DNA from 4 places in the Variovorax rhizosphaerae genome. Region 1 is predicted to be linked to each of the others. Evidence: predicted binding sites of a transcription regulator. Region 1 holds the regulator's gene; each other region holds the start of a gene.
The links. The regulator LexA, encoded in region 1, represses DNA repair genes until DNA is damaged. The targets are predictions, from matches to a motif close to ACTGTATNNNNATACAGT.
Positions count from the first base shown of each region.

Region 2: WKW82_RS18980 (PA0069 family radical SAM protein) is a predicted target of LexA. The motif match lies at 5,228-5,245, and genes of this name have one in related genera.
Region 3: WKW82_RS23845 (DNA topoisomerase IV subunit B) is a predicted target of LexA. The motif match lies at 2,491-2,508, and genes of this name have one in related genera.
Region 4: recA (recombinase RecA) is a predicted target of LexA. The motif match lies at 2,107-2,124, and genes of this name have one in related genera.

Region 1 is NZ_JBBKZT010000007.1:30,189-37,446, reverse strand. Features, by position in the region: gene kdsB (3-deoxy-manno-octulosonate cytidylyltransferase) at 1-387, shown strand, start outside; gene adk (adenylate kinase) at 519-1,175, shown strand; gene WKW82_RS15770 (asparaginase) at 1,222-2,214, opposite strand; gene lexA (transcriptional repressor LexA) at 2,289-2,975, shown strand; gene WKW82_RS15760 (hypothetical protein) at 3,089-3,403, shown strand; gene WKW82_RS15755 (D-2-hydroxyacid dehydrogenase family protein) at 3,459-4,466, shown strand; gene WKW82_RS15750 (MFS transporter) at 4,463-5,620, shown strand; gene WKW82_RS15745 (tetratricopeptide repeat protein) at 5,670-7,258, opposite strand, start outside.
Region 2 is NZ_JBBKZT010000008.1:320,813-328,070, reverse strand. Features, by position in the region: gene glgB (1,4-alpha-glucan branching protein GlgB) at 178-2,076, opposite strand; gene WKW82_RS18995 (polyhydroxyalkanoate depolymerase) at 2,237-3,457, opposite strand; gene WKW82_RS18990 (glutathione S-transferase) at 3,574-4,230, shown strand; gene WKW82_RS18985 (hypothetical protein) at 4,254-4,868, opposite strand; gene WKW82_RS18980 (PA0069 family radical SAM protein) at 5,255-6,343, shown strand; gene WKW82_RS18975 (methyltransferase family protein) at 6,455-7,015, opposite strand; gene WKW82_RS18970 (dialkylrecorsinol condensing enzyme) at 7,146-7,258, shown strand, end outside.
Region 3 is NZ_JBBKZT010000011.1:252,078-259,335, reverse strand. Features, by position in the region: gene dapA (4-hydroxy-tetrahydrodipicolinate synthase) at 1-138, opposite strand, end outside; gene WKW82_RS23860 (class I SAM-dependent methyltransferase) at 281-829, opposite strand; gene WKW82_RS23855 (hypothetical protein) at 835-975, opposite strand; gene WKW82_RS23850 (MFS transporter) at 980-2,197, opposite strand; gene WKW82_RS23845 (DNA topoisomerase IV subunit B) at 2,542-4,527, shown strand; gene WKW82_RS23840 (lytic transglycosylase domain-containing protein) at 4,582-5,460, shown strand; gene WKW82_RS23835 (Kelch repeat-containing protein) at 5,661-6,767, shown strand; gene parC (DNA topoisomerase IV subunit A) at 6,820-7,258, shown strand, end outside.
Region 4 is NZ_JBBKZT010000001.1:247,476-254,733, forward strand. Features, by position in the region: gene WKW82_RS01070 (hypothetical protein) at 1-349, opposite strand, end outside; gene recX (recombination regulator RecX) at 459-911, opposite strand; gene recA (recombinase RecA) at 927-2,045, opposite strand; gene WKW82_RS01085 (MarR family winged helix-turn-helix transcriptional regulator) at 2,189-2,662, shown strand; gene WKW82_RS01090 (response regulator) at 2,848-3,522, shown strand; gene WKW82_RS01095 (hypothetical protein) at 3,539-4,450, opposite strand; gene WKW82_RS01100 (sensor histidine kinase) at 4,715-6,148, shown strand; gene WKW82_RS01105 (hypothetical protein) at 6,184-6,486, opposite strand; gene WKW82_RS01110 (biotin--[acetyl-CoA-carboxylase] ligase) at 6,483-7,232, opposite strand.

The sequences.
Region 1 (7,258 bases):
GCCGTGCATGCCATCGATTCAACCGAGGACTTCCTGAATCCGAACGTCGTCAAGGCAGTGCTCGATGCACGCGGCCACGCGCTCTATTTCAGCCGCGCGCCGATACCGTGGTGGCGCGACGGCTTCGCGGCCAAGCCCCTTGACGAATTGCCATCGCCGGCACCGTTGCGGCACATCGGCATCTACGGTTATCGAGCCGGATTCGTGCGCCGGTTTCCGGCCCTGCCTCCGGCCCCCATCGAATCCATCGAAGCGCTCGAACAACTGCGTGCCATGTGGCATGGCCATCGCATTGCGGTGCATGTAAGCGACCATGCGCCCGGTCCTGGCGTCGACACGCCCGAGGACTTGGTGCGCGTACGAGCGCGAATCGCTGCAAACTCTTAGCGGACGCCGGTTTTCCCGCAGAAGTGTGGCAAATGCCCATGCTATCCTCGACGCAGTCATGACACCTGACCTTGTCCAAGCGGCATGCGCGGGGTGTCAATCGATATCCCAAGAACCCGTTCGAGGACACCATGAGACTGATTTTGTTGGGCGCCCCCGGCGCAGGAAAAGGCACGCAGGCGACTTTCATTTGCAAGAAGTACGGCATACCACAAATCTCGACGGGCGACATGCTGCGCGCCGCGGTCAAGGCGGGCACGCCGCTCGGGCTTCAGGCCAAATCGGTCATGGAATCCGGTGGATTGGTCGGCGACGACCTGATCATCAATCTCGTCAAGGAACGCATCGCGCAGCCGGATTGCGCCAATGGCTTCCTGTTCGATGGCTTCCCACGCACCATTCCCCAGGCAGAAGCGATGAAAACCGCTGGTGTCAAGCTCGACTACGTGCTTGAAATCGAGGTGCCTTTCTCCGACATCATCGAACGCATGAGCGGCCGCCGCTCGCACTCGGCATCGGGCCGCACTTACCACGTCAAGTTCAATCCGCCAAAGGTCGAAGGCGTCGACGACGTGACTGGCGAGCCGCTCATCCAGCGCCCCGATGACAATGAAGAAACCGTGCGCCATCGCCTTGAGGTCTACAGCCAGCAAACCCGTCCGCTGGTGAGCTATTACGCCAACTGGGCCGCGACCGAGCCCGCAGCCGCGCCCAAGTACCGCGCCATCGCGGGCGTCGGCAGCGTCGACGACATCACCCAGCGTGCCTTCGCGGCATTGAGCAGCTGAACGTGACGAGGGGCCCGCACATTGGCCCCTCTCTCATTGCGCGGTGTCAGCGCGGCGCCTGACGAGACAGCAACTCGAGCATCAGCGCAATGCGCGCCTTGACCGGGCTCAGCCCGCCAGCATCGCGCAGGGCGTCGCCGGGCTTTGGCAGGATGCGGCCACTGGCACAGCGGGTGGCTCGCAGCACCGCGACGCCGGCCGCCTGCGCCCTCATCGCAGCCGCTTCGAGCGCATGGTGCAGCGTGCCGTTGCCGGTCGTAGCCAGCACCACACCCCCTACCGCGCCAGCGCCTTCAAGCGCACGTTGCGCGACCAACGCATCAATGATTGCGCCGCTGGCGCCCGCATGGCTCAGGATGACCTCCACGCGGGGCGCATCGATCGCAGTTGAAACGGAGTCGATGGCTGCCGCCGACCATTGCGTGTTCATCGCAGGCCAGTTCCGCACGGAACGCACCATGCCCTCCTCGACGTAACCGATCGGCCCTGCGTCACCGGAGGCGAAGGCATCGAGCCTATAGGTGTGCACCTTCTGTACATCGAGGGCCCCGTGAATCACGCCTGCGCAAACCGCCACGACACCGGCTGCACCCTCCGTCGCAGCAACCACCACCGCATCACGCACGTTTTGCGGTCCATCAGGCGACAGTGACGTCGCCGGGCGCATCGCACAGGTCAGCACCACAGGCTTGTGCAAGCGCAGCACCGAATGCAGGAAGAAGGCGGTCTCCTCCAGCGTGTCAGTGCCGTGCGTGATCACGACGCCAGTCACATCGGGTTGCGCCAGCCAATGCGTACAGCGCGCGGCAAGGCGCTGCCAGATCGCTAAGTCCATGTCCTTGCTGTCGACCTGCGCCACCTGCTCCGCGTGCAGCGTGACGCCTGCCACCTCGATGCCGCCGAGCAGTTCTGCAACGCCAACTTCTGCGGCCGTATACCCGATGTTGTCGCCAGGCTGCGCCGCACGACCGGCAATGGTGCCTCCCGTGCCGAGCACCACCACACGCCTCGACTCCTTCGCTGCTGCACTCGCCACCATGCTTGCCAACTTTCAGAAACTGGTTAAAAATACAGCTACTGGATATTCAGCCAGTGCCGCAAGGAGTCAAGCGCATGCTCAACCTGTCGAACTTCGCCGTCAAGCTTACCGCCCGGCAACAGCAGATCCTGGACTTGATCCAGAGCGCTATTGCACGCACTGGAGCGCCGCCGACACGTGCTGAGATCGCGGCTGAGCTGGGCTTCAAGTCCGCCAACGCAGCCGAGGAGCATCTGCAGGCACTGGCGCGCAAAGGCGTCATCGAACTGGTCAGCGGCACCTCGCGCGGCATCCGCCTGAAGGGCGAGGTGCTCCGCGCCATCAACGAAACCCGCTCCAGCCAGTACTCGCTGGGCCTGCCCGGCATGGCGCAACTCGCGCTGCCGCTGGTCGGCCGTGTTGCAGCGGGCTCCCCCATCCTTGCGCAGGAACACATCGACCAGACCTACTACGTCGAGAACACGCTGTTCCAGCGCCAGCCCGACTACCTGCTCAAGGTCCGCGGCATGTCGATGCGCGACGCCGGCATCATGGATGGCGACCTCCTCGCCGTGCAATCCACCAAGGAAGCACGCAACGGTCAGATCGTCGTCGCCCGGATCGGCGACGAAGTCACCGTCAAGCGGTTGCGGCGGAACAAGCAGGTCATCGAACTGCACGCCGAAAACCCCGACTACCCCACCATCATCGTGCAGCCCGGCGAGCCCTTCGAGATCGAAGGCCTGGCCGTCGGCCTGATCCGCAACACGATGCTGATGTAGCCCCATTTCGCATGCAACAAGTGGCGGGCGTATGGCGAAGAGGCCATCACCCTGTTGCAGTCGACCTTAAGAAATCCTGCCTGTGTTCAACCTCTGACCAATCTGGAGTTCACATGGGAATCGCTTTTCTGACCTTGGCCGAAATCTTCACGCCCCTGCAATCGCTGGCCACCCGGTGGATGCCCGCGCGCCGCGCGGACGGACTGCGCTACGTGGCGGTCCGCCCCGGATGCACGGTCCGCGCCTCCGCCAACAAGCCGGCGGCTGCCACGAGGCCCTTGCGCGTAGTGCGCGTGCTGGACGCACAGCACACGCCCAACGGCGCGGGCCGCGTCGTCATCTCGGGCCGCATGGCCGACGTCTGCGCCGAACTCGATCGACTCGCCGCCCTGGAAGCTGCGGATGACGCCAGGCGACTGATGCATTGAAGGCGTACGGCACGCGGCGCACGCGCTCGGAGGGTGCAAGGCACAATAACGTGCCATGAATATCGTGATCCTCGACGACTACCAGGATGCGGTGCGCAAATTGCGCTGCGCCAGCAAGCTCGACGCCTATGCCGCCAAGGTCTATACCAACACTGTCAAGGGGATCGGGCAGTTGTCGGTGCGACTGAGAGACGCCGATGTGATCGTGCTGATTCGCGAGCGAACGCAGGTCTCGCGGCAGTTGGTCGAGAAACTGCCCAAGCTCAAGCTCATTTCGCAAACCGGCCGGGTGGGAAGCCACATCGACGTGAACGCATGCAGCGAGCTGGGCATCGCGGTGGCTGAGGGCAGTGGTTCACCGTTGGCACCAGCGGAGCTGACCTGGGCATTGATCATGTCCGCGATGCGTCGGCTTCCACAGTACATCAGCAACCTCAAGCACGGCGCATGGCAGCAGTCCGGCCTCAAGTCGGCCTCGATGCCGCCAAACTTCGGCCTGGGGTCCGTACTCAAGGGCAAGACGCTCGGCATCTGGGGTTACGGCCGCATCGGGCAACTGGTTGCACGCTACGGGCAGGCCTTCGGCATGCAGGTCGTCATCTGGGGCCGCGAGGCGAGTTGCGCCAGGGCGCGGTCCGACGGACTGCAGATCGCGCCGAGCCGCGAGGCGCTGTTCGAAATGTCGGATGTGCTGTCGGTTCACTTGCGGCTGATGGAAGAGACACGCGGCATCGTGACACTCGCGAATTTGTCGCGGATGCAACCGACCGCGTTGTTCGTGAACACTTCACGCGCCGAACTCGTCGAACCCGATGCGCTGCTTGCCGCACTCAATCGCGGGCGGCCGGGCTTGGCCGCGATCGACGTGTTCGAAAGCGAGCCGCCACTGCAAGGGCACGCACTCCTGCGGCTGGAGAACTGCATCTGCACGCCACACATCGGCTACGTGGAGCAAGAGAGCTACGAGCTCTACTTCGGGCAGGCTTTCGACAACGTCGCCAGTTTCATCAAGGGCAGTCCGACCAACATCGTCAATCCTGGCGCTCTACAGGTCCGGCGTTGACTCGCCCTCCCCTCCCGGCCGCGCTTTGGGCGTTGCTGGCGGGCAATTTCGTCATCGGCACCGGCGTCATGCTGGTCGCGGGCACGTTGAATGAGATCAGTGCCTCGTTTGGCGTGAGCGTTGCTGCGGCAGGTCAGTTGATGACCGCAGGGGCGCTGGTCGTGTGCTTTGGCGCCCCGCTGCTGGCAGCGCTGGTGGCGGGGTGGGACCGGCGCGCGCTGCTGGCGCTGACGATGGTCTGGTACGCAGTCTGCAATGTGGCGGCATCCCTGATGCCGAGCTACCTCGGCCTGCTGCTCACACGCATGCTGACGATGCTGGCCCCCGCCATATTTACCGCGCAGGCAGCGGCGTCTGTGAGCCTGCTGGTTCCGGCCGACCAGCGGGGCCGGGGTGTGACCTTCGTATTCCTGGGCTGGTCGATGGCGTCAGTGCTGGGTTTGCCACTGGGAGCATGGCTCGGCGGCCACTACGGCTGGCGCACTGCATTCGTGGCCATTGCCGTGGCCGCACTTCTCAGTGCCGCCTCGATCTGGTGGACCATGCCAGGCGGCATCCGCCCTGCAGCACTCACGCGGGCGGCTTGGGTGCGGGTCTTCCGCAGTCCTGCCTTGATGGGCGTGCTGATGGTCACCGCACTGCAGAGCACCGGCCAGTTCGTGCTCTTTGCCTACTTTGCGCCGCTGCTCAAGCTGCAGCTCGGGGCTGACGCGACGGCGCAAAGCTTCATGTGGGCCTGGTTTGGCGCCTGCGGGCTGGTCGGAAACCTGCTGGTCAGCCGGTACATCGACCGCATTGGCGCCGGCCGTGCGTCCCTGGTGACCACGATGCTCATGGCGACGAGCCTGCTGCTATGGCCGCTGGGCATCAATTTCCTGATCTTCGCGTTGGTGCTGTTGCCCTGGGGTCTCGGCTGCTTCGCGGCCAACTCGGCCCAGCAGGCACGCCTGGTCGGACTGGCGCCAGCGATGGCGCCTGGGTCCGTGGCGCTGAACAGCTCCGGCATGTTCATCGGGCAAGCCATCGGCGCCGCCACCGGGGGGTGGCTGCTGGCGCACGATGCTGCAAGCTGGATGCATTGGGTCGGCTTTGGCACCATGCTCGCTGCGATGGCGCTCAGCATCATGGTCGAGCGCCTGCCCAGGCCCCAATGAGTCGCGCGTAGCCGCGCAACCACGCAGTGCTGCAGCGCTACGCGCCGACTCAACGCTTGATGATGCGCCTCGGGGCGATCTCCGCTTCCGTCTCCGGATCGAACAACTCGAAGTCGATGATGTGCGGATCGATCGCGGCGGTCGCCGTGGGCGCGGGAGCCTCGATGGGCGCGGCGATGGTTTCGAACGCAGTCTTGTCGAACTGCGCAAGATCCAGGTTGACGGGCGGCTGCGCCGACGGCTCCAGCGCACTGATGTCGGTCTGGGCATGCAAACCCGCATCGATCGCGCCGTAGAGCGAAGGGAACGGCTCGATGGGTGCGTTGGGCATCGACGGCGACTTTGTCGGTGCCAGTGCGGGCGCGGGGATCGATGCAGCAGGCATCACCATCACGGCGGCCGGCTCTGTCATCAGCGTGGCGCGCGCCGTTGGCTGCGTCTCATGGCTCAGGGTGTCGACGAACGGGATCGGCGTAATGGGGGCCGGTGCCGTGTCGGGGTCGACGACTTCCTTGGCAATCGCGTAAAGCAAGAGCAGTTCCTGGTATGCGGCGAGATCGAAGGCCTCGTCCTCATGCACGCCCGGCTTGCGAAAAACCAGTTCCTCGATGAGCGCGAGTGTTCCGGCTGTCGGCCACTGCGATTCAATGCGGGCGAGCGCACTGCGGTAGTGCTCCAGGCCCCGACCGCCAAGGGAAAATTCATCGAACTCGGGGACCTCGGCGTTGAACGCGCGCTCGAAGTCTGTCGCCAGTTTCGCGTACTCGTCGCGGCGCCCCAGCGAGTGATAGATCTTGAACAGGTCGAGATAAGCCAATGCGCTGGTATCCGGGCTGGCCGCGATGTGTTCCACCAGCACAGCGATGGCCTGGTCGTGCTGGCCCAGCGACAGGAAGAAGTCCGATTGCTGCTGCACATCGAACAGTTCCTCGGTATTGACCGGGCGCGTTGCGGCAATCTCGATCGGTGCCACCACCGGCACTCCGGTGGGACCATATGTCGTGTCGGCGTTGGTCGCCGCCAGCAAGGCGGCATGACGCGGATCGAGTTCCCGGCCGCGCAAAGGAGCAGGCTGCGTGGGTTCGCGCTCGTCGTCCTCCTCGGCGAACTTGCTGTCGGCTGGCAGCGCAGGCCGGCCGCTACTTGCCGGACGCGGCTCGAAACCTTCGCCCCACCATGCCGGCGCCGTGTTGCGACGCGTCATGCGCCACAGCAACCCGATCGCGAGCAATGCCAAGGCCAGCAGCACACCCAGTGCGTAGACCAGCGGATTGCGATAGCGGCTGTCGCGCGCATCTGCCAGTTCGCTGCGCATTTCGAGCAAGGCGCGCTGGTTCTGCGCGGTTAGTTCCCGCAGTGCGGCCAGCGTCGCTTCAAGGGATTGAATGCGCTGGGATTCACGCTGTGCGTCTTCCGGTGGCGCCGCGAGCGCGCGCCATTGGGCTGCCGCCTCGGCGCGTTTGGCCAGATCCTCGGTGGCAGGCGCTTTCAACTCGGAGGACGTCTTCAGGCCACCATCACGGGTCAGCGCGGGGTCCAGTGCCTCGAGTTTCAGTCGAGGTCCCGCAGGAGGGGACTCAGGGGCCGCGGCGGGAACCGGCGGCGGCACCACAGGCGCTGCAGGTGCCGCGGCGACGG
Region 2 (7,258 bases), on a different contig from region 1:
TCAGGAGAACGGGTGTATGGACAGCCGGTGAAGGAATGGCCGATGTATGCATCTCAGTTTCCCATGGCACTGGACAAATGCTTGTTCGCGAGCACCCGCGGAACCGGCTTTGCCGGGCCGCTGGGTGCGCCCCCTTGAGGGGGAGCGCCGCAGGCGCATTCGGGGGTGAACATCGCTTCAGTCATTGGCAATGGGCCTCAGGATGAGTGTGGACAACGGCGGCAGGGTCAGGGTCAGCGAATACGGCTGGAGGCCTTCGGGCAGCGGCGCAGCCTGCACGCTGCCCAGGTTGCCCCAGCCCGCACCGCCGAACTCCTTCGCATCGCTGTTGAGCAATTCGCGCCAGACACCGCCCGTGGGCACGCCCACGCAATGGTTTGTACGCGGCATCGGGGTCAGATTGCAAGCGATGAGCAGCGGCGCACCGCCCGCGAGGGGCTTGCGCAGAAACACGAACACGCTGGTCTCGGCCTCGTCGGCCTGCAGCCATTCGAAGCCTTCAGGGGAGAAGTCGAGCTGATGCAGGGCCGGCTCCTCGCGCAGCACGCGGTTGAGTTGCCGCACATACGCCTGCAGGCCCGCGTGCTCGGCCTGCTCGGTCACCCACCATTCGAGTTCGCCGTCATGCGTCCATTCGCGCCGCTGGCCGAACTCGCAGCCCATGAATAGCAGCTTCTTGCCCGGGTGCGTCCACATGTAGCCGAACAGCGCCCGCAGGTTGGCGAACTGCTGCCAGCTGTCGCCGGGCATCTTGTTCAGCAACGAGCCCTTGCCGTGCACCACCTCGTCGTGCGAGAGCGCGAGCACGAAGTTCTCGCTGAAGGCATAGATCAGCGAGAAGGTCAGCTGGTTGTGGTGATGCTTGCGGTGGATCGGATCCTTGGCGAAGTACTTCAGCGTGTCATGCATCCACCCCATGTTCCACTTCATGCCGAAGCCGAGCCCGCCCATGTCGACCGGCCGCGTGACGAGCGGCCAGGAGGTCGATTCCTCAGCGATGGGCACCGTGTCGGGCTGCTCGCGGTAGATGGCCTGGTTAAGGTCTTGCAGGAACTCGATGGCTTCGAGGTTCTCGCGCCCGCCGTTCTTGTTGGGAATCCATTCGCCGTGCTTGCGCGCGTAGTCGAGGTAGAGCATCGAGGCCACGGCATCGACGCGCAGGCCGTCCAGGTGGTAATGCTCCAGCCAGAACAGCGCCGACGAGATCAGGAAGCTGCGCACCTCGTTGCGGCTGTAGTTGAAGATGCTCGAGTTCCACTCCGGATGAAAGCCCTGGCGCGGATCGGCATGCTCGAACAGATGTGTGCCGTCGAAGTAGCCCAAGCCATGTTCATCCGTCGGAAAGTGCGAGGGCACCCAGTCCAGCAGCACGCCGATGCCGCGCTGGTGCAGGTGGTCGACGAAGGCCATGAAGTCCTGCGGCGTGCCGTAGCGTGCGGTCGGCGCGAAGTAGCCGGTTGTCTGGTAGCCCCAGGAGCCGTAGAAGGGGTGCTCGGTGACGGGCATCAACTCGACGTGTGTGAAGCCCATGTCGCTCACGTACTCGGCCAGGCGGTGCGCCAGTTCCTGGTAGCTGAGCATCTCGCCATCGCGGCGCTTCCACGAGCCCAGGTGCACCTCGTAGACGGACATCGGCGCGTCGAGCGCATTGCAGGCGCCGCGCGTGGCCATCCAGTTGCCGTCATGCCATTCATGCGCGAGCGACCAAACGCGCGAGCCCGTGGCCGGTGGCGCCTCGCTGCAGAAGGCGAAGGGGTCGGCCTTGTCCACGACGTAGCCGTTGAAGCGGGAGAAGACGCGGTACTTGTAGACCTGACCCTGCGCGGCCTTGGGCGCGATGGCTTCCCAGATGCCGCTGCCATCGGGCCGCGGATGCATGCGCAGGGCGCTGTCGTCCCAGCCGTTGAAGTCGCCGATGACGGAGACGGCCTCCGCGTTCGGCGCCCACACGGCGAAGGTCGCGCCACTGCCGTCCGCATGCAGGTGACAACCGAGGTTGTCGTGCATGCGGGCATGGGTGCCTTCGCGAAAGAGCCAGCTGTCTTGCTCGCTGAAATGCTGATGATGAACTTGCACTGTGTTCCCTGTGACCGGACGGATGGATTCGTCCTTGGGCTTGCGAGCGATTCATTGAAGCGCAGGCTCCAGGTGTGTGCAAGGCAGGTCTGCGCCTTGTGCTGTCGGACGCCGACTACAGGTTGCGGCGCAGGACCGCGCCTGCGTTTGCTCGCCCCGATCAGCGAATGATTTCAGCCGCAGCGTGAATCGTCTCGCGCACGCGCGGATAGATCTGCGTGTTCCACTTGCTGCCGCTGAACACACCGTAGTGGCCCACGCCCGCTTGAAGATGGTGCGCCTTGAGGTAGGGGCGGATGCCGCTGCACATGTCTTGCGCCGCGACGGTCTGGCCCACCGAGCAGATGTCGTCGCGCTCGCCCTCGACGGTGAGCAGCGCGGTGCGCCGGATGGCCGCCGGATCGATCTTGCGGCCGCACACTTCAAGCTCGCCGCGCGGCAGGTCGTAGGTCTGGAAGATGCGCTCCACGGTCTCCAGGTAGAACTCGGCCGGCAGGTCGTTCACCGCCAAGTATTCGTCGTAGAAATCGCGGATGTTGTTGGCCTGCTCCATGCGGCCTTCGACGAGGTGCGCATAGAGGTCGCGGAACTGCTTCTTGTGCCGGTCCATGTTCATGCTCATGAAGGCGGTCAACTGCAGGAAGCCGGGGTAGACCTTGCGCCCCACGCCCGCATGCGGCAAAGGCACGCGGCTGATCAGGTTGCGCTTGAACCAGCCGATCGGCCGTTCCGTCGCCAGTTCGTTCACCCGCGTCGGATTGATGCGGCAGTCGACCGGGCCGGCCATCAGCGTCAGGCTGCGCGGCGTGGCGGCATGGTCCTCTTCCGACATCAGCGTGGTGGCGGCAATCGCGGCCACGCAGGGTTGGCAGACCGCCACCAGATGCACGCCGGGGCCGATCGCGGCCATGAAGTCGACCAGCGTCGTGGTGTATTCGTCGAGCCCGAACTTGCCTTGCCACAAAGGCACGTCACGTGCGTTATGCCAATCGGTCACATAGACGTCGTGGTCGCGCAACAGCGTGCGCACCGTTTCGCGCAGCAGCGTCGCGAAGTGGCCCGACAGTGGTGCGGCCAGCAGCACCGGCGGGTGCACCGCCTTGGTGTCCTTGCGGAAATGCAGGAGCGTGCCGAAGGGCGCCGTCAGCGTGGGCTCTTCCCGCACCGCCACTTCCTCGCCCTCCACCATGACCGTGTCGATGCCCCATTTCGGCCGCGTGTGCGTGAGCCGCATGCGCGAGAACACCTCCATCTGCGCCGATATCTGCCGCACGGCGGTGCGCTCGGAGCCTTCGCTCCACAGCGATGCCCCCAGGAACTGCGCACCGAGCCGCAGGGGTGAAAGCATGTCGGTGTGGTTTTGGTAGGCCCGATAAAGCATGAGGCCTTGAAGGCAAGTTGCGGGCCAAGGCGCGAGCCCGCACCTTGCGCATGGCATGGGCCTTGCACTGCCGCAGGCGGCAGACCCGCACCGCAATAGCCCCAAGGAGCATCTCGATGTCCAAACCCGTCCTCACCATCAGCAGCAAGAACTACGGCGCCTGGTCCCTGCGCGGCTGGCTGATGTGCCGTCTGGCCGGGCTCGACTTCGCCGAGAAGATCATCCCGCCGGACGACCCTGCCATGAAGGCCGAGATGCTGCTGTTGTCCTCGTCGATGCTGGTGCCTTCGCTGGAGCATGACGGCCTCAAGGTCTGGGACACGCTGGCCATCGGCGAATACCTGCACGAGATCAAGCCCAAGGCCGGCCTGCTGCCCACCGATGTGCGTGCCCGCGCCCATTGCCGCGCCATCTGCGGCGAGATGCATTCGGGCTTCGCCAGCATGCGCGGCGCACTGCCGATGAACGTCAAGGCGCGCTTCCCCCACTTCAAGATCTGGTCGCGCGCGCAAGGCGACATCGACCGCATCGTGGAGATCTGGAAGGAGTGCCTCGGAAAGTATGGCGGGCCGTACCTTTTCGGCAAGAAGCCGGGCCTGGCGGACGCGATGTATGCGCCGGTGGTCACGCGCTTCATCACCTACGACGTGAAGCTGCCGCCGGCCTGCGCGACCTACGTCAAGCACATGATGGAACTGCCCGAGATGCAGGAATGGATGGCTGCGGCGAAGCAGGAGCCCGAGGCGATCGACGAGCTGGAGGCGGAGTTCTAGCCGACCGCTTTCGCGGCACCGGGTCAGCGTGACAACCCGGTCTGCTCATCGCCTTCCGCGGCAACCTGCTGGACCTGTGTCTGCGAGACGTTCGCGCGCTTTGCCTTCGCGAGCGCGAGTTCGCGTTGCTGGCGTCGTTCGAGTTCCCTGGCTGCGGCGTCCCTGCGCGACTTCTCGACCAGGTGGGCTTCGATGATTCGCTGTTGCTCGGCTCGCGCCGCCGCCTGCTGCCGCGCGGCTTCCTCGGCTTGGGCCACGGCCGCTTCGGCAGCAGCCCGGTCACGCTGTTGCTCCAGGTACCACGCACCGCCGCCGATGAAGGACAGCAGCAGGACAAGGAGCATCAGCGGGCGCGCCCACCTGGACCGCTCCTTGCCTTCGGAATAGCGGATCTCGACCCACGACGAAACTTGCTCCGTCAAGACGGCCTTCGCCAGCTTCCGGTCATGCGCGGCGCGCATGTCGGGGCTGCGCAGCACCTTGTAGGCCTCCATCACATCCGCCAACTGCGCGGCGGCGCCAGCCTCCGAGCGGAGGCGTTCACGGGTGAACGCTGTCAAGGAATTGTTGAACGCGCGTTCGATCTCGGCGGGCTTTGCATTGCCCTGCACGCCCAGCACGCTGTATGCAGGCCTCATCACTTCCCCCTGCGGGCGGAAAGCGCCGCGGCGATCTGCCGCAACATCGATCCACGCCTTGGTTTTTTGTGTATCGCGATGTTACGCGCCGACCGCGCGGCGTGCAATTAATCCACAAGACTGCATTTCGAATCGGCCACCGGCTGGCCTGCCGCCAAAGTGCTACTCGGTGGGCTTGCCCACCGTGACGAAGTAGGAAGCGACGATGACGCCCACACTCACAACACAAGCAATAGCAATCGACATGGGAACCTCTCTGGTTGGTGTTTACGATGGTTCACATTCTAAGGGTAAACCCTAGTCCTCGCACGCGAAGGGATTGGGTCTGAAAGCTGGCATTCCGATGCGCACGGCGCCATACTGTAAATAAATACAGTATTGCTGCCATGACCGATACCTTCATTCCCGTCCATGCCCTCAAGGGCCGCGGCGCGGCGACGCGCATGCCGCATCGCTTCGAGAAGGACGCCCGCGACGCGTACGACGACGGCTGGGGCACGCTGGAGGACGATGCCGCCGAAGAAAGATCAGCGCCGCAAACCGAGGTCCGCTTCGAGGATGCGAAATCGGTGCTCGGCGAAAACGACTCGCCCGACGTGCCTTTCGACCGTTCGCTCAACCCGTACCGGGGCTGCGAGCACGGCTGCATCTACTGCTTTGCCCGGCCGACGCACAGCTACCTCAACCTGTCGCCGGGCCTGGACTTCGAGACCAAGCTCATCGCCAAGCGCAACATCGCCGAAGTGCTGCGCGCGGAGCTGGGGCGGAAGAACTACCGGCCCAGCCAGATCGCGATCGGCACCGCCACCGATTGCTACCAGCCGATCGAGCGCGAACTGCGACTCACGCGCGCGGTCATCGAGGTGATGCGCGAGACACGGCACCCCTTCGCCATCGTGACCAAGTCGAGCGCCATCGAGCGTGACCTGGACCTCATCGCGCCGATGGCGGCGGATCGACTGGCGGCGGTCTACATCACCCTGACCACGCTTGACGGCGAACTCGCGCGCAAGCTGGAGCCGCGCGCCGCCGCGCCGCATCGGCGACTGCGCACCATCAAGACGCTGGTCGATGCGGGCGTGCCGGTCGGCGTGAGCGTTTCGCCGCAGATCCCGTTCGTCAACGAAGACATGGAGAAGGTGCTCGAAGCCGCCTGGGAGGCCGGCGCTCGGCGTGCCTTCTACAACGTGATCCGGCTGCCCTGGGAGGTGGCGCCGCTGTTCAAGGAGTGGCTCGAACTGCACTACCCGCAACGCGCCGGCCGCATCATGGCGCGCATCCGCGACATGCGCGGCGGCAAGGACTACGACGCCGACTTCGCCACCCGCATGAAAGGCAGCGGCTTGTGGGCCGAATTGATTCGCCAGCGCTTCGAGAAGGCGACGCAGCGCATCGGCTTCACCCGCGAGCGCATTCCCATGGACCTCGAAGCCTTCCGGCCGCCGGGAGCGGTGGGGCAGGGGAGCTTGTTTTGACGGCTCATACGGCTCTGCATTCAATCGCAGAACAAGGCGGAGAACCGCAGACAGTGCTGTAGCACGGCAAGGCGATCCAACGCAGTTATGCGGTTGAAGGGCGAAGTCGTATCACAGCACGAATGGAATGAAGCGCCGCGTCCCGCGCATGTACGTCCGGTAGGCCTCGCCGAAGTGCTGCAGGCACTCCTGTTCGTCCCGCAAGGCGGTGATGAACAGCAACACCGTGGCCGCCAGCACCAGCACCAGTCCAAGCCATGAGAACTGCTTGAGAAACGCGCCCCAGGCCAGGAAGATCAGCGCGGCGTACATCGGGTGGCGGATGTAGTGGAAGGCGCCGGAGGTCACCAGGGCGCTGGTCTTCTCGAAGCCCAGCAAGGCGTCGTCCCGGCGTTCGTCGGTCGGTCGACCCACCTGCTTCAGCAGCCGAAAGGCATGAACCGGAAGCCACGCCGAGGCGACCAGCAGCAGCCACGACAGCAGTTGATGCGGCGCCAGCGGGTCGTTGCCCCACACCGGCAGGTTCACCAGGACCAACAGCAGGATGCATTCCCAGGCAAAGAATCGATAGAACCCGTGCGAACCGGGGTGCCTCAGCGCGCCGCGCGAGACGTAGAGCAGCGCGGCAGACCCGACGATGAAGGCGACGGCAAAGACAAGCGGGTGGAGCATGGCGCCCGAATCTACACGCGGCGTTCCAGCGACACCGTGCGCTCCCCAAGCAGGGGGATGCGATCAGCACAGTAATTTGCCAATGTCAGCAATCCCCTACACTCGCACGTCCTCCCCGCCTGTTGCCCCTGTGACCTCACCCCTGCTGAGCGCGACCGCGTCCCCCAAGCGCGTGCTCGCCATTCGTTATTCCCAGACGGGACAACTTGACGCCGTTGCCGACCAGATCCTGGGGCCGCTGCA
Region 3 (7,258 bases), on a different contig from region 1:
GGTGCCGACGACGCCAAGGCAGTCCGTGCCTTCGGCGATGTGCCAGTCGATCAGGCGGCGCAATGCGGGATAGTCGACGCTGCCGTCGTCATGCATCGGCGTGACGAGCGCGACGATGCTGCCAGTCAGTGGATCCAAGGGGGTTCTCTTTGTTCGGGCCGAAAAGCAGCCATTCTACTGATCAGACGTCCCACCCCCGCAGAGGCTTCGGTGCACCCCCTCAACGGGCGCACCCAGCGGCGCGGCGAAGCAGGTTCCGCGGGTGCTCACGAAGGGGCAACTAATTCGCGGGTGGGCTTTCAAGCGCGTGGCGCGGCAACGCGCCCGCCGGCCGCACGGCCGCGATGCGCTGGACGAATCGCGCGGGACTGTCCAGGAACCCGTCTTCGTAGGCGATCACGCGCAATCCTGCGCTGGCGGAAAGGAGTTCGCCGGGCTGCAGCAGGAAATCCGGGCGCGATGGCTTGCCGACGGTTTCGTTACCGGCTGCAAAAGTTTCGTAAAGCAGCACGCCGCCGGGCGCGACGGCGGCCACGATATGGTGCAGGAGCGGGCGCCAGAGGTAGTTGGTGACGACGACGGCATCGAATTGATCGCCGCCGAAGGGCCATGGCCCGTCTTCGATATCCGCTTGCAGGACGCGGCCGAAGGACGAGGCTGCAGCGATCGCTTCCGGCGACCGGTCCACACCGGTGACGACATGGCCGCTCCCGGCAAACCAGCGCATGTGCCTACCGGCACCGCAGGCCACGTCGAGCACGCTCCCGCCCTCCGGCACAAGGTGCGACCAGCGCACCACCCATGGCGACGGCGCGCCCGATCCATGCAGGGAGCTCAAAAGCAGGCCCAGAGTTGGTCGATGAGGGTCACCATGAAGCCGGGCCGGGTGTAGAGCGCGAACACGAGTGCCAGCACCATGCAGATGGCCAGCCACGTCGCGACACGACGGATGCGATGGCGGGTCTGGCTCGTCATGATTTCAGGCAGGCTGCGGCACGGCGCGCACGATGGCGCTTTCCTTCACCGGCAGGTTGATGAGCGCGGCGAACACGCCGAGCGCGATCGAGATGTACCAGACGATGTCATAGCTGCCGGTGCGGTCGTACAGCGCGCCGCCCAGCCACACGCCGAGGAAGGAGCCGACCTGGTGACCCAGGAAGATGAAGCCGCTGAGCATTGACAGGTGCGCCACGCCGAAGATCTGCGCGACCAGCGCATTGGTCGCCGGCACGGTCGAGAGCCACAGGAAGCCGATGACGGCCGCGAAGACGTACACCGACAGCGGCGAGATCGGCACGATCAGGAACAAGGCAATGGCGATGGCGCGGCCGAAGTAGATCGCCGCGAGGATCTTGCGCTTGGCGAATTTCTGCCCCAGCGAGCCGGAGGCGTAGGTGCCGAACACGTTGAACAGGCCGATCAGCGCCAGCGCATAGCTGGCCACTTCGGGGGACAGTCCCTTGTCGCGCAGGTAGCTCGGCATGTGCACGCCGATGAACACCACCTGGAAGCCGCAGACGAAATAGCCGGCCATCAGCAGGCTGAAGCTCGGCGTCTTGAAGGCTTCGGCCAAGGCCTGGACGATGGTCTGTTCACGCCTGCTGCCACCCGTCGTGGAAGCCGGCTCGCGCAGGCCGAAGGCCAGCGGCACCACCAGCAGCACCACTGCCGCCAATGCGAGCAGGGCGGTCTGCCAGCCCAGGCTGGCGATCAGATGGCCCTCGATCGGCACCATGAGGAATTGCCCGAACGAACCGGCCGCGGCGGCCACGCCCATGGCCCATGAGCGCCGCTCGGCCGGGATCTGGCGGCCGATCACGCCATAGATCACCGCGTAGGTGGTGCCGGCCTGCGCGGCGCCGATGAGCACGCCGGCGGTCAATGCGAACAGGGTGGGCGTGGGCGAGAGCGCCATGCCGACCAGGCCGAGCGCATAGCAGGCGGTGCCGATCAGCAGCACGCGGAAGGCGCCCAGCTTGTCGGCCAGCATGCCCGCGAAGACACCCATCACGCCCCATGAGAGGTTCTGGATCGCGATGGCGAAGGAGAAGGTCTGGCGCGACCAGTCCTGGGCCTGCGTGATCGGTTGCAGCCAGAGGCCGAAGCCGTGGCGGATGCCCATCGAGAGGGTGACGATCATGGCGCCGCACAGGAGCACCTGCTTCAGGCTGAGGGGCTGGGGGGAGGAGGGGCGCATGCCGGTCAATGTACCCAAAAGCCAGTGACCGTTCTTGCGCGCGCCTATTCGGGATTGTTGAAATATTGCCCGGCCATTGATGCGATTGGCGCATGTCCCGCCAGGGGAGCGACGCTTGCGGCGGCCGCCAACGGGGTTGCAAGCGGTGCTTGGATGTGAAGGAGGGATAGGCGGGGGGCGGCAGCCCGGGGGCGTTGGCATCTCGCGCCATTTGCCGCGCGGGTTCGCGTGTGTGGCTGGCTGCGCGAGCTGGATCGCGAAGTGGTGGCCTCGCGCATCAGGCACGGAAGTTGTCTGTATGGACATCCAGTTTTTGGCGGGCTGGCTCACTACAATCCGCCCCCATGGCAACCCCCAGCAAGACAATTCCCCAGGCGTATTCCGAAGGCTCGATCCGCGTTCTCAAGGGGCTCGAGCCCGTCAAGCAGCGGCCGGGCATGTACACCCGCACCGACAACCCGCTGCACATCATCCAGGAAGTGCTCGACAACGCGGCCGACGAGGCGCTCGCGGGCTACGGCAAGAAGATCAAGGTCACGATGCACCTCGACGGCTCGGTGAGCGTCGAGGACGATGGCCGCGGCATTCCGTTCGGGCTGCATCCGGAGGAACAGGCGCCGGTGGTCGAACTGGTGTTCACGCGGCTGCATGCGGGCGGCAAGTTCGACAAGGGGTCGGGCGGGGCCTACAGCTTCTCGGGCGGCTTGCATGGCGTGGGCGTCTCGGTGACCAACGCGCTGTCGACGCGGCTGGAAGTGGTGTCGTATCGCGAAGGCTCGGTCGCGCAATTGGCCTTCTCGGCCGGCGACGTGATCGAGCCGCTGCAGATCCGCGCGCAGGTCAGCGGCAACGGCGACCGCAAGCAGGGCACGACGGTGCGCGCCTGGCCTGACGCCAAGTATTTCGAGACGGCCACCTTGCCGGTGAACGAACTGACGCACCTGCTGCGCAGCAAGGCCGTGCTGATGCCGGGCGTGACGGTCACGCTCGTGGTCGAGAAGACGAAAGACACGCAGACCTGGCTCTACAAGGGCGGCCTGCGCGACTACCTGATGCAGACGCTCAATGGCGAGCCGGTGATCCCGCTGTTCGAAGGCGCGGGCCATGCGGACAAGAACGCCGACAACTTTGCCGAGGGCGAAGGCGCCGACTGGTGCGTGGCCTTCACCGAGGAAGGTCAGCCGGTGCGTGAGAGCTACGTCAACCTGATTCCAACCAGTGCTGGCGGCACGCATGAAAGCGGCTTGCGTGATGGGCTGTTCAACGCCGTCAAGGGCTTCGTGGAACTGCATTCGCTACTGCCCAAGGGCGTGAAGCTGCTGCCGGAAGACGTGTTCGCCCGCGCTTCCTATGTGTTGAGCGCCAAGGTGCTGGACCCGCAGTTCCAGGGGCAGATCAAGGAACGACTGAACTCGCGCGATGCGGTGCGGCTGGTGTCCAGCTTCGTGCGTCCTGCGCTGGAGCTGTGGCTGAACCAGCACGTCGACTACGGCAAGAAGCTGGCCGAACTGGCGATCAAGGCGGCGCAGTCCAGGCAGAAGGCGGGCCAGAAGGTCGAGAAACGCAAGGGCTCCGGCGTGGCCGTGCTGCCTGGCAAGCTGACCGATTGCGAGAGCAAGGACACGGCGCACAACGAAGTCTTCCTGGTCGAGGGCGACTCGGCCGGCGGCAGCGCGAAGATGGGCCGCGACAAGGAGTCGCAGGCGATCCTGCCCTTGCGCGGCAAGGTGCTGAACACCTGGGAAGTCGAGCGCGACAGGCTGTTTGCCAACAACGAAATCCACGACATTTCGGTGGCCATCGGCGTAGACCCGCACGGGCCGACCGACACGCCCGACATGAGCGGCCTGCGCTACGGCAAGATCTGCATCCTGAGCGATGCGGACGTGGACGGCTCGCACATCCAGGTGCTGCTGCTGACGCTGTTCTTCCGGCACTTTCCGAAGCTCATCGATGCGGGTAACGTGTATGTGGCCAAGCCGCCGCTGTTCCGCATCGATGCGCCGGCGCGGGGCAAGAAGCCGGCGTCGAAGGTGTATGCGCTGGACGAAGGCGAACTCACGGCCACGCTGGACAAGCTGCGCAAGGATGGCGTGAAGGAAGGCGCGTGGAGCATCAGTCGCTTCAAGGGCCTGGGTGAAATGAGTGCGGAGCAGTTGTGGGAGACCACGCTGAATCCGGACACGCGCCGCCTGTTGCAGGTGCAACTCGGCCGCTTGGATTTCACGCAGACTCAGGGAGAGATCACCAAACTCATGGGCAAGGGTGAAGCCGCCGCGCGGCGCGACCTGATGGAGTTACGTGGCGATGATGTGGAGATCGATGTCTAGTTGATGTGCGTCCTCGTCCTTCGGGAGGAGGATGTCCGGCTTGCGAATCACGAAGTGAATCAATCTGGCCTTTTCCGTCGATGGATTGCGCTGGTGCTGTTGCTGATCGCGCAGCACGGCGCGTTCGCGGCCGACATCTATGGCTACATGGACGAAAAGGGCATGGCGCATTTCGCATCGGAGAAGCTGGATGCGCGCTACCAGTTGTTCTTCAAGGGCGGGCAGAGCTTCGACACGACTGAGGGCATCGGCACGCCGGGGCGGCGCGGCAGTGGCAAGGTACCGGCGGTGTCGCAATCGCTGGTCGCGATGTTCGAGAAATCGCCGAACTACAAGGTCGCCAAGACCGCGTTGCAGGACGCGTCGAAGCGCCATGCGATCGACTATGAGTTGCTGCAGGCGCTGGTCGCGACCGAATCGGGCTTCGATGCGCAGGCGCTGTCACCCAAGGGCGCGATGGGCTTGATGCAGGTGATGCCGGCGACGGCCGAGCGCTACGGCGTGCAGGGCGACAAGCGCGGGACCATCGAAGAGAAGCTGTACGACCCGCGCATCAACATCGCGACCGGCTCGCGCTACTTCCGCGACCTGATCGCGATGTTCCCAGGACAGATCGAACTGGCGCTCGCGGCCTACAACGCTGGCGAAGGCGCGGTGCAGCGCGCGGGCAACAAGATCCCGAACTACCGCGAGACGCAGGACTATGTGCAGACGGTGTTGCAGCTCTACGCCTACCTGAAGCCTGGCGCGGGTGCCGGCACTGGGCGCGGGGGCAAGACGCCGGGGCGCGTGCGCATGGAGATGGTAGTGCCGAAGGGCGGGGCGGTGGGCCGTGGCAACATGCCGCCGGACTCGCGCAACATGCCTGCGATGCCGCACTTGCCCGAGCCGACCGCAGCGCCCGCCCGACCGCTCGAAGCGCCTGCGTCCTGAGACGGTGTGAACGAACCCGCCATGCCCGCTCGATCCGTCAAACAACGCCCGCTCGGCGGTGCAAATGCTCGGCTTGGCCCAAGCCATGGCTTTGCTTTGCGCCTTGATCGGACGCGTTTTGACGGCCCGCTCGACCACGCCGGATCGATTCACACCTTCTGAACGCACGCGCCGCCTTGTCGCCACCCGAGGAACCCGTCATGCAACGTCGATCCCTGCTGCTCGCCGCCACGACCTGTGCGTGGACCGGTGCGGCGCGCGCGCAGTCGCTGCCCGCGGCGCCGTCGGCCACCGAGCCCTTCGCGAAGTTGCAGGGCGGCGTGCCGCATCACATGACGCCGGAGCAGGAGTCGCAGCGCGTCATCGACAGCCCCGCCCCCAAGGGGCCCGCGGGCCGTTGGGTGACGCGTGCGGCCTTGCCGATTCCGCGCAGCGAGATGGCCTGGGCCACGGCGGCGCAAGGGCGCATGCATGTGGTGGGCGGCTATGGCGAAGGCGCGGTGAATCGCGACTATCACCACATCTACGACCCGGCGGCGGATCGCTGGCTCGATGGCGCACCGCTGCCTCGTGGGGCCAACCATGTCGCGGTGGCGGCCGATGGCGGCAGGGTCTATGCGCTGGGCGGCTTCGTCGAGCAGAACCGGCGCTCCGACACCAACGCCTATGTCTACGACATCGCGGCCAATCGGTGGAGCACGATCGCGCCGTTGCCGCGTCCGCGCGGCGCCGCGGCGGCCGTGGTGCTCGATGGATCGCTGCACCTGATCGGCGGTGCGTCGGAGCCGGCGGCCGAACGCGCGAGCGTCGGCTGGCACGAGGTCTACGACCCGAGGGCTGACAAGTGGACGACGCGCAAGGCGCTGCCCGGTGCGCGCGACCATGTGGGCTGCGTCGCGCACAACGGCCAGATCCATGTGATCGGCGGGCGCTTCAACACCTTCGAATACAACACCGACCTGCACCACGTCTACCTGCCGGCGCGCGACACGTGGGAGCTGCGTTCACCGCTGCCCACGGCGCGATCGGGCCATGGCCTGGTCGTCTACCGTGGCCGCTTCTACGCGATGGGCGGCGAGGGCGGTGTGCTGCTGCCCGGCGGCATTCCGAGGCAGGCCAAGGTGTTCGGCCAGATGGAGAGCTACGATCCCGCCTCCGACACCTGGCAGCAGCATGCGCCAATGCCGACGCCGCGACACGCGGTGGGCGCGGCGCTGATCGGCGACTGGATCTACGTCGCGGGCGGCGGCGCGGTGCTCGGCGGATCGGTGCAGTCGGCCGTGCACGAGGCCTTCACATTGGGGTGACGCCGCGCGGCGCATCCCTGCATTTCAATTTTTCTCTCGAAACTTTCTGCTCATGGACTCCGAACCGACGCTCGACCTCTTGCCACCCGAAGACGACGGCACCGGCATCACGCTGGCCGACTACGCGCAACAGGCCTACCTCGAATACGCGCTGAGCGTGGTCAAGGGCCGCGCGCTGCCCGACGTGTGCGACGGCCAGAAACCGGTGCAACGGCGCATCCTCTATTCGATGTCGCGCATGGGGCTCGGCTTTGGCGGTGCGAATGGCACGGTCGGTGCCAAGCCGGTGAAGAGCGCACGCGTGGTCGGCGACGTGCTCGGCCGCTTCCATCCGCACAGCGACCAGGCCGCGTACGACGCGCTGGTGCGCATGGCGCAGGACTTCTCGCAGCGCTATCCGCTGGTCGATGGCCAAGGCAACTTCGGCAGCCGCGATGGCGACGGCGCAGCGGCGATGCGCTACACGGAAGCGCGGCTCGCGCGTATCACCA
Region 4 (7,258 bases), on a different contig from region 1:
TGCGCGGCATGGCCTCGATGCGGCCGGCGATGGCTGACGCCAACCGCTGCGAAATGGTGTGACCGTGCGCCCTGACCACCTGCTGCAGCGCCCCCGCATGGCCTTGCTTGACGCCGATGACCAGGTAGAGCGGGATGTACAGCATCAGCAGCATGGCCACCAGCAAGGGCGGCGAGGCCAGCATCGCCAGGACACCGCCGATGCCGCCCGCATGGCCTGCGGACATGCCCGGTCCGTTGAAGCGGCTCAGGTACCAGGCGAACGCGCCGCCGCCGCACAGCAGCGCCAGCAGTCCGCCCACCACAACGGAACTCGCGTAGGCCGCGCCGGCCTTGAGACCGGTGCGCATGAGCGATGGCGAAGCCGCCGATGAAGCATTCGATGACAAGATTCCTCCCGGATTTGCGGTCTGCGCCGCGCCTCCGGATCATGCCAGCCCATGCCAGGAATGGGCACGTTTAATTGTTGTCGTCGGTAGTTTTCAGCGCTTTGGCGACCACATCGGCGGAGAAGCCGCGGGCCAGCAGGAAGCGCATTTGTCGGGCGCGATCGGCCGCGTCAACCGGGGGGGCGCCGAAGCGGCGGCGCCAGACTTCCACTGCGCGGGGCAACTCGGTGTCGCGCAGACCGGCCACGGCTTCGGCAATGGCTTCCGGCGCGATGCCCTTGTGGGCGAGTTCTTGCCGGACCCGCGCTGCGCCCATGCGCGATGCACGCTGGTTCAGCACGGACTGGACCACACGCGCCTCGCTGATGAAGTCCTTTGCGGCGAGCTCGTCGAGCGCCCGGTCCAGGGAGCCGGGCTCTTCTTCGTGCCGCGCGAGCTTGCGCTCCAGTTCGGCGCGTGAATGCTCCCGTTGGCTCAGCAGGCGCAGCGCACGGCCTTTGAGGGAAGGGGCTGCAAATGCCATCGGCTGACGTGGCGTTTACTTCTCAGTCTTGTCGGCCTTGTCAGCCTTCTCGGCCTTCGCGGGCTTGGCCGCAGGCGCCTCCGGGGCATTCGCATCGGCGGCCAGCAGCGGAATGCCCAGTGATTCGCGCACCTTGTTCTCGATCTCGCGCGACAACTCGGGGTTCTCGCGCAGGAACTCGCGGGCGTTGTCACGGCCCTGGCCGATCTTCTCGCCCATGTAGGCATACCAGGCGCCGGACTTGTCGACGATCTTGGCCGTGACGCCCATGTCGATGATCTCGCCTTCGCGGCTGATGCCCTCGCCGAACAGGATGTCGAACTCGGCCGTCTTGAACGGGGGCGAGACCTTGTTCTTGACGACCTTCACCTTGGTTTCGTTGCCGATCGCTTCGTCGCCCTTCTTGATCGTGCCGATGCGGCGGATGTCCAGGCGCACCGAGGCGTAGAACTTCAGCGCGTTGCCGCCGGTGGTGGTTTCGGGCGAGCCGAACATCACACCGATCTTCATGCGGATCTGGTTGATGAAGATGACCATGCAGTTGGTCTTCTTGATCGTGGCGGTGAGCTTGCGCAGCGCCTGGCTCATCAGGCGGGCTTGCAGGCCGGGCAGCGAGTCGCCCATTTCGCCTTCGATTTCAGCCTTGGGCGTGAGCGCGGCGACCGAGTCGACCACGATCAGGTCCACGGCGCCGGAACGCACCAGCGAGTCGACGATTTCAAGGGCCTGCTCGCCGGTGTCGGGCTGGCTGATCAGCAGGTCCGACAGGTTCACGCCGAGCTTCTGGGCGTACTGCACGTCGAGCGCATGCTCGGCATCGACGAAGGCGCAGGTGCCGGCCTGGCGTTGCATCTCGGCAATAACCTGCAGCGTGAGCGTGGTCTTGCCCGAGGATTCCGGGCCGTAGATTTCAATGACGCGGCCGCGCGGCAGGCCGCCGACGCCCAGCGCGATGTCCAGCCCCAGCGAGCCGGTAGAGACCACCTGGATGTCTTCCAGCGCCTCGCCTTCGCCCAGCCGCATGATCGTGCCCTTGCCGAACTGCTTTTCGATCTGCGCCAGCGCGGCCTGCAGTGCCTTGGCCTTTTCGCTGTTCGGGACCGAGATGCTGCTGCCCTTGACGAGTGCGTCCATGAAAAATCTCCTTGAATATCAACGGGTTATGTTTGGTTTTGGCATCTGTGTTTGATAACAGGCTGGATGCTTGAACAGTAGTGTATGCGGCTGTATAAATCCGTAAAGACGATTTTTAGTCAGTTTGCTTTACCATTTGCAGCATGACCACGGCACCCCACGAAGACGACTGGCGCCAGACGCACCTGGGCCGCCTGCTCGGCCATGCGATGCGCCGCTTCGACGAGCGCGTGCTGACGCTGATGGCGCATGACATCGAGGTGCCCCTGGCGCTGTCAAACCTCGCGGCGCGCCAGCAGGTCAGCGCCGCGCACATCCACATCACGCGGCACCTGGCGCGCAACGGCTCGCGCCTGACCGAACTGGCCGATCGCGCCGGCATGACCAAGCAGGCGATGGGCGTGCTGGTGGATCAATGCGAGGCCTGGGGCATCGTCACGCGCGGACCCGATCCGCTCGACGCGCGGGCGCGGCGCGTGACGTTCACCACCGACGGGCTCGCCTGGCTCGATGCCTTTCGCCGCGCCGTCGCGCAGGCCGAGCAGGAGTTCCGCGCCAGCGTGGGCGACGAGGTGGCCACCGTGGTGACGATCGGGTTGGAGGCCTACGCCACTTGAGCGACAGGCCATGGACGCACTTCTAGAATCGGCCTGATACGACTTGCAACCAAGCCCAGAACCAGGCGCAGCGCCGCAGACCGTGCTGTAGCACGCCAAGGCACTCCAACGCAGCGATGTGTTTGGTTGCAGGTCGCATGAAAGCAACATCGCAGGGACGCCACAAGACCAACGGGACACCACCCATGCGAATCCTGATTGCCGAAGATGACCAAGTCCTCGCCGACGCCTTGCTGCGCAGCTTGCGCACCTCGGGCGCCGCCGTCGACCACGTCGCCACCGGCTCGCAGGCCGATGCCGCGCTGATGACCAACAGCGAATTCGACCTGCTGATCCTCGACCTCGGCCTGCCCAACCTGCACGGGCTTGAAATCCTCAAGCGCCTGCGTGCGCGCGGCTCCACCCTGCCGGTGCTGGTGCTGACCGCTGCCGACAGCGTGGAAGAGCGCGTCAAGGGCCTCGACTACGGCGCGGACGACTACATGGCCAAGCCCTTCTCGCTGCAGGAACTGGAGGCGAGGGTGCGCGCGCTCACGCGGCGCGGCATGGGCGGCACCAGCAACGCCATCCGGCACGGTCCGCTGGTCTACGACCAGGCGGGCAGGGTGGCGACCATCGACGGCCGGATGCTCGAGCTGTCGGCGCGCGAACTGGGCCTGCTCGAGGTGCTGCTGCAGCGCGCAGGCCGGCTGGTCAGCAAGGACCAATTGGTCGAGCGGCTGTGTGAATGGGGCGAGGAGGTGAGCCTCAACGCGATCGAGGTCTATATCCACCGCCTGCGCAAGAAGATCGAGAAGGGCCCGATCCGCATCGCGACGGTGCGGGGGCTGGGCTACTGCCTGGAGAAGATCCAGGCGTAGGCGGTCGCGGGCGCCATCAAGGCTGCTTGCGCAGGACGTTCGAGATCACGGCAGCGGATTCGGTTGTCGCGTGAAAGCCGAAGCTGCGGTAGTAGCCGTTCGAGTCATAGCGGCCTGCCGCGACCAGCACGATCGCCGACATGCCGTAGTACGTGTTGGTGGCGCTCAGGTTGCAAGGCAATTGGCTGCCGGTCGCGGCGTTGCTGGCATTCAGCACCATGGCGAACATGTTCTTCCGTGCGGCGGGTTCCAAGTGCTTGACGGTGCCGGAGACCGTGCATGCGCCGGGTACGACGCCCGCGGTGGTCCCGGTGAAGTTGCCTTTCGCGTCCACGGTGATCGACATGTCGAAATCGACCGGACTGTCGACGCGCCAGGTGCCGGCCATGCCGGCCTGGGTGGTCGCCAGGGAGTTCGACTTGCTGTAGCGCAAGGGGCCCAGGAATTCCTGCGTCCCGTCTGCGACGGTGTAGGTACCCAGGATCTGCTCCTTGGCAAAGAAGGCGCCGGAGCCCTTGATCTCGTCGAGCCCCTTGGCGCTGCGCAGGAAGGTCGGACTCTTGAAGGACCATTCGTACTTGGCGACGGCGATGGAGCCGAGGGTCCATCCCGGCGTGCCCTTGCCCATCAGGTAGCCCGATGGACCGATGAAGGTGAGGTTGTTGTCGGCTTCGTAGATGCCTTCGCTGTCGTTGCCTGCGTCCGCAGCCGATCCGCGCTCGGGCTTCGGGGGCAACGGCTCGGTGTCCTTTGCACGGGCGTAGACATCCGGTGCGCTCGGGGCGGGCGCAGCCGGGGCCGTGGCCGGTGGCGCCGGCGCTGCCGAGGCGGGCGTCGGGCTGGCGGGCTCCTGCGCTGTCGGGCTGCTGCTGGAAGGGGTCGTCGTGGCAACGGGGCTCGTCTCGGCCGCTGGCGATGTCGCCGGCAAGAACCCACCACCACCTCCGCCCCCACCGCCACAAGCGGTCAATGTGGCACAGAGCGCCGCTGCTGCGGCAACGGTCCCCAGCGGGTTGGCGCGAGCGCGCAACGGTTCACGATTCAATGGATGACTCCCTGACGTTTCGGATGGCTGAACAGAAGCGCCAACGATAGATTTCGACCGATCACGCCGCCATCGGCGACTTCTGCGCCGATATCTGGAAACTTCCGAACAATTGACAATCCGTTTCTTTTCTGTGGAAAACGTCAATTGAGATTCTTCAATCGCGGCCAGCGCTCGCTGTTCGGTGAGATCCTGGACTGGATGCTCACGCCGCTCCTGTTGCTGGTGCCGGTGAGCATCAGCGTGACCTGGCTGGTGGCGCAGGGCATTGCCAACCGGCCGTTCGACCGCGCGCTCGAATACAACGTCCAGACCCTGGGCACGCTGGTCACGGTCCAGGGGGAGCGCGTGCAGTTCTATTTGCCGCAGCCGTCGCGCGACATCATGCGGGCTGATGACACCGACCATGTCTACTACCAGGTTCGGAATTCCGAAGGCGAATTGCTCGGCGGCGATGCCGACCTGCCGCCGCCGCCGGACGACGAGGCGCCGTCCAACGAGCGCGTGCTGATCCGCGAGGACCGCATGCGCGACGAGACGGTGCGCGTGGCCTACACCTGGGTCCAGCCGCGGCTGCCCGGCGCCGGCCTGGTGCTGGTGCAGGTGGCCGAGACGCGGCGCAAGCAGGAGGTGCTGGCCACCGAAATCATCAAGGGCGTGCTGCTGCCGCAATTCGCGATCCTGCCGCTGGCGATCCTGCTGATCTGGCTGGCGCTGGTGCGCGGCATCAAGCCGCTGTCAGAGTTGGAAGACCGCATCCGCGAGCGCAAGTCCGACGACCTGAGCCCGCTCGACGACAGCGCGGTGCCGGTCGAGGTCGCGCCGCTGGTGGCCTCGGTCAATGGACTGCTGACGCGGCTCAACGAAACCATCGCGACGCAGCGGCGGTTCCTGGCCGACGCGGCGCACCAGTTGAAGACGCCGCTGGCCGGGCTGCGCATGCAGGCCGACCTGGCGCAGCGCGCAGGCGCAAGCGCGGAAGACCTGAAGCAATCGCTCAAGCAGATCGGCCGCGCCAGCATCCGGGCCACGCACACGGTGAACCAGCTGCTGGCGCTGGCCCGCGCCGAAGGCGGTGGCGTCGCGGTGCCAAGGCAAAGTTGCGACCTGGCGCGGATCACCATCGAGGTGGTGCGCGAGGCGGTGCCGCGGGCGATCGAGCGGCGGATCGACCTGGGCTATGACGGCGTCGAGGCTGGCACGAAGGGGGTGATGATCCAGGGCAATCCGACCCTGCTGAAGGAGCTGGTGCGCAACCTGATCGACAACGCGATCAACTACACGCCTTCATCGAGCGAGCGGCCCGGCGTGATCACCGCACGCGTGCTGTCGGACCCCTTCGGTCGGGTCACGCTGCTGCAGGTGGAAGACTCGGGGCCCGGCATTGCCGAGCACGAGCGCGAACTGGTGTTCCAGCCCTTCTACCGCGTGCTCGGCAACGAGGCCGACGGCTCCGGGCTGGGGCTGCCGATCGTGCTGGAGATTGCGCGACACCACAACGCGACGGTGGAGCTTGGCGATGCGCGGCCGGAACGGCAGCAGCATGGTGCATTGTTCAGCGTGCGCTTCCAGACGGGTTGAGTCTCTTCGCGCATCCGGCCCGGGCCTGGACTCTGTCAGAGGCCTTCGTGTTCGCTGTGGGGCGCGGATGGGTCGTTCGACGCAGCGGGCGAGGTCGGGGTTGCCGATGGCGCTTGCTCGGACGACGATCCCGCTGTGGCGGGCGCAGGCACCGCCATGTCCGACTCCCTGCGAATCTGCAAGGCCGCAGGCCGGACCTGCTGCGTTACTCGCTGCGGCTCGCGCTCCGACAGCGACGCGGGCGCCGTGCCGAACATCGCGAGTCCGCCCTGTGTCCAAGTGAAGTACAGCAGGTTGAGCACCACCAGCGTGGCGAGCAACAACCGCGCCGGCTTCATGCCTGCCCCTCGCCGGCCGGCCGCACGCTGACTTCCGAACTCGTGATCGACTGAAGGCCGGCTGCCGTGCGCACGAGCAACTCGCCACCCGGACCGACGCCCTCGCAGGCGCCGATGGTCCCGTCGCTCAAGCTCACCACGCGCCCGCGCAGCGCATCGCGCGCGGCAAAGTCCTGCGCGAATGGGGCGAAGCCTCGCGCGGCAAAGCGCAGCACGTTGCGCACCAGCGGCGCCGCGATATCGGCCAGCGCATGTGGCGCGGTCGCATCGGGACGGAATTCCTGAAGCCAGGCCGGCGCAGTGCTCAATCCCTCGGCCGGACGCGGCCCGATGTTGATACCGATGCCGATCACCACGTAGCGCTGCGCCTCGGCAACGTGTGGCATGGCGGTCTCGATGAGGATGCCGCCGAGCTTACGGTCCTGCACCGTCCACAGGTCGTTGGGCCACTTGAGGCGGAGCTGCGTGCCGGTCGGATCAAGGCTGTCGGCCACGCTGGCGCCGACCGCCAGCGACAGGCCCGACCAGTCGACAGGCGCCAGCGGAAGGCCGAGCGAAAAGGTCAGCGACTCGTCGAGCCTGCCCGGCCCGGCATCGCTCGCGCTCTGCCAGGGCCGTCCCAGCCGGCCGCGGCCCGCGGTCTGGCGATCGGTCACCAGCAGCACCGGCGCGGCATCGCCGGCACGCGCGCGGCGCATGAGCTCGGTGTTGGTCGAGTCGATCTCGGGCACCCACTCGACCGACATGCCAGCCACCAATGCGCCGAGCCGGG